DNA from 2 places in the Streptomyces sp. NPDC093261 genome. Region 1 is predicted to be linked to the other one. Evidence: riboswitches for the same ligand, from Rfam matches in the RefSeq annotation. Region 1 holds a riboswitch; the other holds the start of a gene.
What was found. A riboswitch is a leader RNA that binds a small molecule or an ion and turns the genes downstream of it on or off. The one in region 1 is predicted to bind cyclic di-AMP.

Region 1 (3,938 bases):
CAGCCACGATCCCGCCACCGTGGAGATGGCGAGCGCGCCGCTCGCCATCCACTGGTCGCCCGCGCCGACGGACACCTGCCGCCGGTCGAAGCACCTCAGTCCGATCAGATAGAACACCAGGCCGAACCAGAAGAACACCAGTGCCAGATGGGCGAGCCAGGCCACCCGCAAGGCCGCGGCCAGCACCGCCCCGAGCACCGCGATCGCCTCCGTCGCCACGCAGCCGAGGAACACCGCCCCGGACATCCCGCGCTCCCATTCCCGTACCACTGGAAGGACCAGGGTCGCCCACAGGACGAGGGCCAGCGCGAAGAGCGCCTCGGCGAGCTGCTGCCGGCCCAGGAGCGAGATCCGGGTGCCCAGCACGGTGGTGGCCGGGACCACCGCGAGCGCGGCCGGGGAGCCGACCGGCCACCCCAGGTGCCCCCAGAGCAGCCGCAGTGCGATGGCGGCGGCCAGTCCCAGCCAGGCGGCCCACGTCAGGGCCAGGGCGATACGGGAGAGCAGCTCGTACCCGTCCTGGTGCAGCCCGACCGACAGGATGCCGGTCGCCATCACGGCGGCCCCGGTGGCGGGCGGACGCTGCGCCCACCAGGTGCGGAGAGCGGAGGAGCCAGACATGCGCCCGATGCTAGGGACGCTCACACGGCTTGCGTACGGGGCACGCGCGCGTGCAGCGCGAAAACAACCCCACGCGCGCGTGAAGCCCCCAAACCGACACGATGCGCGCGGGAAGCCCCAAACCGACACGGTGCGCGCGGGAAGCCCCAAACCGACACGATGTGCGCGTAAATCCCTAAACCGACACGATGCGCGCGGGAAGCCCGAAACCGAGTCCACGCGCGTGGTACTGAAGCCCCAAACCGAGTCCACGCGCGCGTGAAGTTCGAAGACGCCCCCCGCGCGTGAAGCCTCGAAGAGAACCCCACGCGCGCGTGGGCCCGAAGACACCCGCGCGCGCGGTACGAGGCTCGCCCCACCGGCGCCGTCGGACTCAGGCCGGCCGCACCACGCTGTGGATGATCGACGCGCCGCCGTAGTAGACCGACTCCTCGCGGACGTAGGCGCCCGGCTTGGGGGCGTGGATCATCATGCCGTTGCCGATGTAGAGGCCGACGTGACTGATGTCGTCGTAGAAGAAGATCAGGTCACCCGGCCGGGCGTCGGAGAGCGGCACCGTCGTGCCGGCGTTCACCTGGCCGTACGTGGTGCGCGGAAGCGTGACCCCGGCGGCCTTCCACGCGGCTCCCGTCAGGCCCGAGCAGTCGTACGACCCGGGCCCCGTCGCGCCCCACACATACGGCTTGCCGATCTGCGCGCGGGCGAAGGCGAGGGCCTTCTCGGCCTTCGTCGTGTACGAGGAGTCCGCCGTGGTGGGCCCCGAGGAGGGGACGGTCGTCGATGACCCCGAGGAGCCGGTCGTGGGGCTCGACGACGGCTGTTGCTGCCCTGTCTGCTGCCGGGCCGCCCGGTGCTGGGCCTCCTGCTGCCTGGCCAGCGCCTCCGCCTGGCGCTGGGCCTCCTCCTGCCTCTTCTTCTCGAGCGCGGCCAGCCGCGCCTTTTCCTGTGCGTTCAGCTCGGACAGCAGCTGCCGCGCGGCGGAGAGCTTCCTCTGGACGTCCGTCTTGGCCGTGCAGAGCGCCGTCTGCGACTCGGTGAGCGTCCGGAGACTGTCGGCGGCCTCCCGCCGCTTCTTCATCGTCGCGGCCTGGTCGGTGACGTACTGGTCGACCGCTTCCTTCTGACGGCCGGTGAGCCGGCTCATCAACTGCGTCTGGTCGAAGTAGTCCTGCGGGTTGTCGGCCAGCAGGAAGGTGGCCGTATCGGGGGCCGCGGCCCCGGTCCGGTACTGCGCGGCGGCGAACGAACCCAGCTCCTGGCGCGCATCGTTGAGCTTCTGCGTGCGCCGGGCGACGTCGTCGAGGAGCGTGTCGGCGTTCTTGCGCTCTTCGGTCGATCTCTCCTTGGCCGCGTTGTACTGCTCGGTGGCCGACTCCGCCTGGCGGTAGAGGTCGTCCACCTTCTTCGCGACCTCTTCGATGCTGGGCCTGCCGTCGGCGGCGGGCGCGGCGTGGGCGGTCTGCGAGAGCAGCGCCACGGAGGTCAGAGCCGCCGTCGCGAGGGCGGGAGTGCGTATGCCCCCGACGCGTGGGCCCGGGGGGCGGGACTTGCGGTGCGGCGCCATGGAAGGCGTCTCCTTCCGTACTCCGCCTACCGGGTTAGCTGTCGGGTTCGGGCGGGTGGTTCGGAAGGTGTGCCCTACGGCCGTGTCCCCAGGACGCTCGGCCGATTCACCCCAGGTCGGGTGGGTCCCCGGCTCCGGAACGCCACGGGGCGCACCGGACTCGGCGGAGGCCGCTCGGCCCGGCGACCTTCGCCGGTGGGGGTCGTGCGGCCCGCCCGGCACGGTAGCCAACTCCTGTGGCCTCTGTGAAGGTTGATGCGAGATATGCCCGATACATTTCCGTGATCTCGGCTCCGGAGCCCCGCGGCGGGCGCGGACCGTGAACGGGCGGGTCCGGACGGTGAAGGAGCGGCGCGCGGACCGCGGGAGAGGTGGGCGCGGACCGTGAACAGTGGGCCCAGACGGTGAAGGGGCGGCGCGGGGACCGCGACGTGCGAGGCGCGAGCCCGGCCCGGTGGTGTCGAGTTTTCGGGACGGTGACCGGTTGTCGGTGGGGCGCCCTAGACTCGGAGAGCGATGAGCAGCCTCTTTGACGACAGCTTCCTGGCGGACCTCCAGGCCACCCCGGCCCCTGAGGAAGAGCCCCCGCCGCCCGAGGACGATCATGCTCCGGAGCCGGTTCCGGACGATCTGTTCGGCGGGCGCTTCGACCTGCCGCCGGACCGGGACGCCTACTACCGCGACGGCGCCCCCCGCCCGGCCCTCGACCCCCGGGCGCTGCTCGAGGGGCTGAACGACAACCAGCGCGCCGCGGTCGTCCACGCCGGCTCCCCCCTGCTCATCGTCGCCGGCGCCGGTTCCGGCAAGACCCGGGTGCTCACCCACCGCATCGCCTATCTGCTGGCCGAGCGGGGCGTGCATCCCGGGCAGATCCTCGCGATCACCTTCACCAACAAGGCCGCGGGCGAGATGAAGGAGCGGGTCGAGCAGCTCGTCGGCCCGCGCGCGAACGCGATGTGGGTGATGACCTTCCACAGCGCGTGCGTCCGCATCCTGCGCCGGGAGAGCAAGAAGCTCGGCTTCACGTCCTCCTTCTCGATCTACGACGCCGCCGACAGCAAGCGTCTGATGGCGCTCGTCTGCCGCGATCTGGACCTCGACCCCAAGCGCTTCCCGCCCAAGTCGTTCAGCGCCAAGATCTCCAACCTGAAGAACGAGCTGATCGACGAGGAGGACTTCGCCGCCCAGGTCGCCGGGGGCACCTCCCAGACGGAGTCCGGGGGAGGGTTCGAGAAGACCCTCGCCCAGGCGTACGCGCTCTACCAGTCGAGGCTCCGCGAGGCGAACGCACTCGACTTCGACGACCTGATCATGACGACGGTCAATCTGCTGCGCGCCTTCCCGGATGTCGCCGAGCACTACCGCCGCCGCTTCCGCCACGTCCTCGTCGACGAGTACCAGGACACGAACCACGCCCAGTACGCCCTGGTCCGCGAGCTGGTCGGCACCTCCGAGCACCCCGCGGGCGTACCGACAGGCGAGGACGACCTCCAGCCCGCCGAACTGTGCGTCGTGGGTGACGCCGACCAGTCGATCTACGCATTCCGCGGCGCCACCATCCGCAACATCCTCCAGTTCGAGGAGGACTACCCGGACGCCACCACGATCCTCCTGGAGCAGAACTACCGCTCCACGCAGACGATCCTGAGCGCCGCCAACGCCGTCATCGAGCGCAACGAGTCGCGACGCCCCAAGAACCTGTGGACCAACGCGGGCGCGGGCGCGCGGATCACCGGCTACGTCGCCGACACGG
Region 2 (3,938 bases), on a different contig from region 1:
CCGATGCCTTCGCCGGTCTGGTCCGACCACGGGCATGGCTATGGATACGGCTACGGATACGGCTACGGATACGGCTACGGACACGTACCGTGGTACCCGGCGCCGCGATACGGGCCGACGACATCGTCGTATTCCGCGTACAACCCCTATCGGCCGTAGGGGCGCGGGGCTGTCCCCGGGCAGGGACAGCCCTCCGGACAGCGCGCTTACGCCGAGGCCTCCGTCAGCCTGGCCAGGTCCTCCTCCGTCAGGGTCAGGTCCGCCACAGCCAGCAGCGCGGGCAGCTGTTCCACCGTGCGGGCGGAGGCGATCGGGGCCGCGACCGTCGGCTGGGCCGCGAGCCAGGCCAGGGCCACCGTCGGGATCTGTGCGCCGCGTGCCTGCGCGACCTCCTCGAGGGCCTCGAGCACGCGTCGGCCTCGCTCGGTTTCCAGGTACTTGCCCGCACCCTGCGCCCGCGCCGAGTCCACGGTGGTGCCCGGCCGGTACTTGCCGGTCAGGAAGCCGGCGGCGAGGGCGTAGTAGGGAACGGCCGCCAGGCCCGCGCGGGCCGCGACGTCCTGGAGCGGACCCTCGTAGGTGTCGCGTGAGACCAGGTTGTAGTGCGGCTGGAGCGCCGTGTACCGGGCCAGGTTCTCGCGGTCGGAGAAGTCGAGGGATTCCTGGAGGCGCTCGGCGGAGATGTTGGAGGCGCCGATGGCACGCACCTTGCCCGCCTTCACCAGGTCGTCGAGCGCGCCGATGATCTCCTCCACCGGCACCTCCGGCTGGTCGAAGTGCGTGTAGTAGAGGTCGATGTAGTCGGTGCCCAGGCGGCGCAGCGACGCGTCGGCCGCGGCCTTGACGGTGGCGGCCCTCAGCCCCTTGTACTCGGGGTGCTGGCTGACCTTGGTCGCGATGATCATGTCGGAGCGGTTGCCGCGCGCCGCGACCCACTTGCCGATGACGGCCTCGGACTCGCCGCCCTTGTTGCCGGGGACCCACGCCGAGTAGGCGTCCGCCGTGTCGACGAAGTTGCCGCCGGCCGCCGCGTAGGCGTCGAGCACGGCGAAGGACTGCGCCTCGTCGGCGGTCCAGCCGAAGACGTTGCCGCCGAGGGAGAGGGGGAAGACCTCGAGGTCAGAGAAGCCGAGCTTGCGAAGAGAAGTCATGCCCTACTTCAGCGCTCACTCCGGAAGCCCTTATTCCGGCCGGGGGCGGTTCCACCCGGACGGCGTCATACACCGAACCGGCAGCCCCGGCGTCGGGGGTTGTCGCCAGGACCGCCGGGGTCCAGGACAGGACCGCCGGGGTCCAGGGGTGATACACGCCGGGGAGAAGGGCGCGGATGTCAGGGGTTGAGGCCCTTGCTCTGCAGCCACGCCATCGGGTCGATCGCGCTGCCGCCGTTCGGGTGGACCTCCAGGTGCAGATGCGGCCCGGTGACGTTGCCGGTCGCTCCCACACGGCCGATGACATCGCCCGTGGACACCCTCTGGCCGACGGTGACGCTGATCGACGACTGGTGGCAGAACCACAGCTCGGTGCCGTCGTCGAGGGTGAGAACCGTGCGATAGCCGTACGACCCCGCCCAGCCCGCCTGGGTGATGGTGCCGCTGTGGATGGCCTTGATGAGCGTGCCCGTGGGGGCGGCGAAGTCGAGGCCGGTGTGGTAGCCGGAGGACCACATGGCGCCGGCGTCACCGAAGCGCGAGGTCAGGGTGTAGGAGGAGGTGGGCAGCGTGAACTGCTTGGCCAGTTCCGCCAGCCGAGCGGCCTCGGCCTTCTTCTTGGCCTCCGCCTCCGCGGCCTTCTTGTCGGCGGCGGCCTTGGCACGAGCGGCGTCCTGAGCCTTGGCCGCCGCTGCGGCGGCCTTCTTCGCGGCCGCGTCCTCGGCGGCCCGAGCGGCCGTCGCGGCGATCCGGTCCTGCTGGGACTCGGCCTGCTGCATGATCCGGGCGCGCAGCGCCTCGCCCGCGTCCTTGCTGCCCGCGGCGGCGTCGGCGGTGCTGACACCGGCGGTGCTCAGGGCGGTGGCGGAGCCCTTGGGGGCGCCGGTGTCCACGCCGATGAGCGCCTTGGCCGAGTCGGTGACGGAGGAGAGGTCGGGGAGGGATATGGACACCGGGGGCTTGCCGGTCTGCGCGGTGGCCATGCCGCCCGCGCCGACCGCGGCCATCACGCCGACGCCCAGAACCGTGGAGCTGCGGGCGAGTCCGCCGCCGCGCTGCTTGCTGACGCGGTGCCGACCGCGGACGGGGCGGACGGAATCCTCCGTGGGATTCCACTCCTCCCAGGGGCCCTCGTCGGGGCGGGACGCAAAACCGATGGTCTGCGTGCCGGTCGGGGCGAACGAGGTGCTCTCGGCAGGCCGGTTGGACGCCACGTGGGCGCACTCCTTTCCTTCCGTTTCGCCTACCGGGTTAGCTGACGGGTTCGGAGGGGAAGGTCTCCTACGCGCGTATACCGGCCGTTGCGACACGGCGGCATCCGCCCGATTCACCCCAAGATGGTGGTTCCCCGGTTCCCTTGCGAGATTCGGCACACGCGCACGGAGCCGCCTCGGGTGACGGCTGGGACGACCGCGCTGCGTTATCGAACGTTAATAGACGCGGGGCTCGGATTCCAAGCCGTTCGGACAGATCCTTAGCGCCGCCTGGCCAGGACTTTCGCGACAGGAACGGTGAAAATCGGGCGAGTTGACCGCACCTCACCCGTCCCACCTGTTGTGACGGTGTGTCAGTTGTTATGCGGAGGGGCACCACTCACTCACGCCCCGTGACAACGTCCGGGCGTTCGGCGGCCCTTGGCTCCCCGCCGGGTTCAGGAGTGCTCGGACCGGCGCACGGCCAGCAGCGCCATGTCGTCCGTGGCCTGGCCGCCGGTGTGGCGGGCGACGTCCTCCGTGACGGCGGCCAGCACGGCACCGGGAGTGGCGGGGAACCGTCCGGCGAGGCGGCCGGCCGGGTCGTAGAACTCGCCGCGCGCGTTCCGGGCCTCCGAGACGCCGTCCGTGAAGAAGAGCAGCGTCGAACCGGACGGGAAGCCCCACTCCTCCGCGCGGTCGGGCCGCACGGCGAGGTCGCCCATGCCGAGCGGCAGCGCCGGCTCGCGGGCCTCCAGCTCGCGCAGGGTGCCGTCGGGGAGCAGGAGCAGGGGGGCCGGGTGGCCCCGGTTGACGATCCGGACGACTCCTCGCTTGTGCGAAATCCCCGCGTCCCCCCGCGGGTCCTCCCCGTCCTCGTGCGGGATCTCCGCGAGGACCGCGGTGGTGAACTCCTCGTGGGCGTCGGGGCCGTCCCGGCGGATGCCCTCGCGGGACAGCGCCCGCTCCAGGCGCCGGGCGACGGCCTCCAGCGTCGCCTCCTGCTCGGCGGCCTCCCGGAAGGCGCCGATCACGACCGCGACGGCGGCCACGGCACCCGTGCCCTTGCCCCGTACGTCCCCGACCACGAGCCGTACACCGTGCGGGGAGTCCTGAACCGCGTACAGGTCACCGCCGATGTAGGCGTCGGCCTGCGCCGCCTCGTACCGGGCGGCGATCCGGAGCCCCCCGATCCGCGCGGGGGGCTCGGGCAGTACGGCGCGCTGCGCGGCCTCGGCGATCCGGCGGGCGGAGGCGAGGCGTGCGTCGTTGCGGCGTACGAGCACATTGATCAGGACGGCCGGAACGGCGGCAGCGGCGGTGGTGACCGCCTCCGAGGCCGCGCCGGAGGACCCTGGTGCGCCGAGTCCCAGGTGCACGGCCAGGACGGCGGCGAGGGCCGCGGCGCCGGTGCCGACGGTGCCGCGCAGCGAGTGCAGGGGCGCGGCGACGAGCGGGGCGGCGGTGAAGAGCGGCACGCCGGGGAAGACGGACGGGGTCAGCCGGCCGCAGCAGACGCCGAGACCGATGAGCAGCGCGGGCAGGGCCCGCAGGAAGGCCCGCGCGTACGAACTCCGCCGGCTCTCCACCGGGC

Region 2: it holds a riboswitch for cyclic di-AMP, as region 1 does, so the genes downstream of both, ACIP94_RS32785 (M23 family metallopeptidase) here and ACIP94_RS07635 (NlpC/P60 family protein) in region 1, are expected to answer to the same signal.

What each region holds. Positions count from the first base shown of each region.
Region 1 covers NZ_JBIVNO010000002.1:261,290-265,227, forward strand. Annotated here, with positions in the region: gene ACIP94_RS07630 (tellurite resistance/C4-dicarboxylate transporter family protein) at 1-621, opposite strand, end outside; gene ACIP94_RS07635 (NlpC/P60 family protein) at 995-2,185, opposite strand; cyclic di-AMP (ydaO/yuaA leader) riboswitch at 2,194-2,361, opposite strand; gene pcrA (DNA helicase PcrA) at 2,702-3,938, shown strand, end outside.
Region 2 covers NZ_JBIVNO010000023.1:15,140-19,077, forward strand. Annotated here, with positions in the region: gene ACIP94_RS32775 (PrsW family intramembrane metalloprotease) at 1-159, shown strand, start outside; gene ACIP94_RS32780 (aldo/keto reductase) at 207-1,151, opposite strand; gene ACIP94_RS32785 (M23 family metallopeptidase) at 1,331-2,365, opposite strand; cyclic di-AMP (ydaO/yuaA leader) riboswitch at 2,377-2,533, opposite strand; gene ACIP94_RS32790 (PP2C family protein-serine/threonine phosphatase) at 2,803-3,933, opposite strand.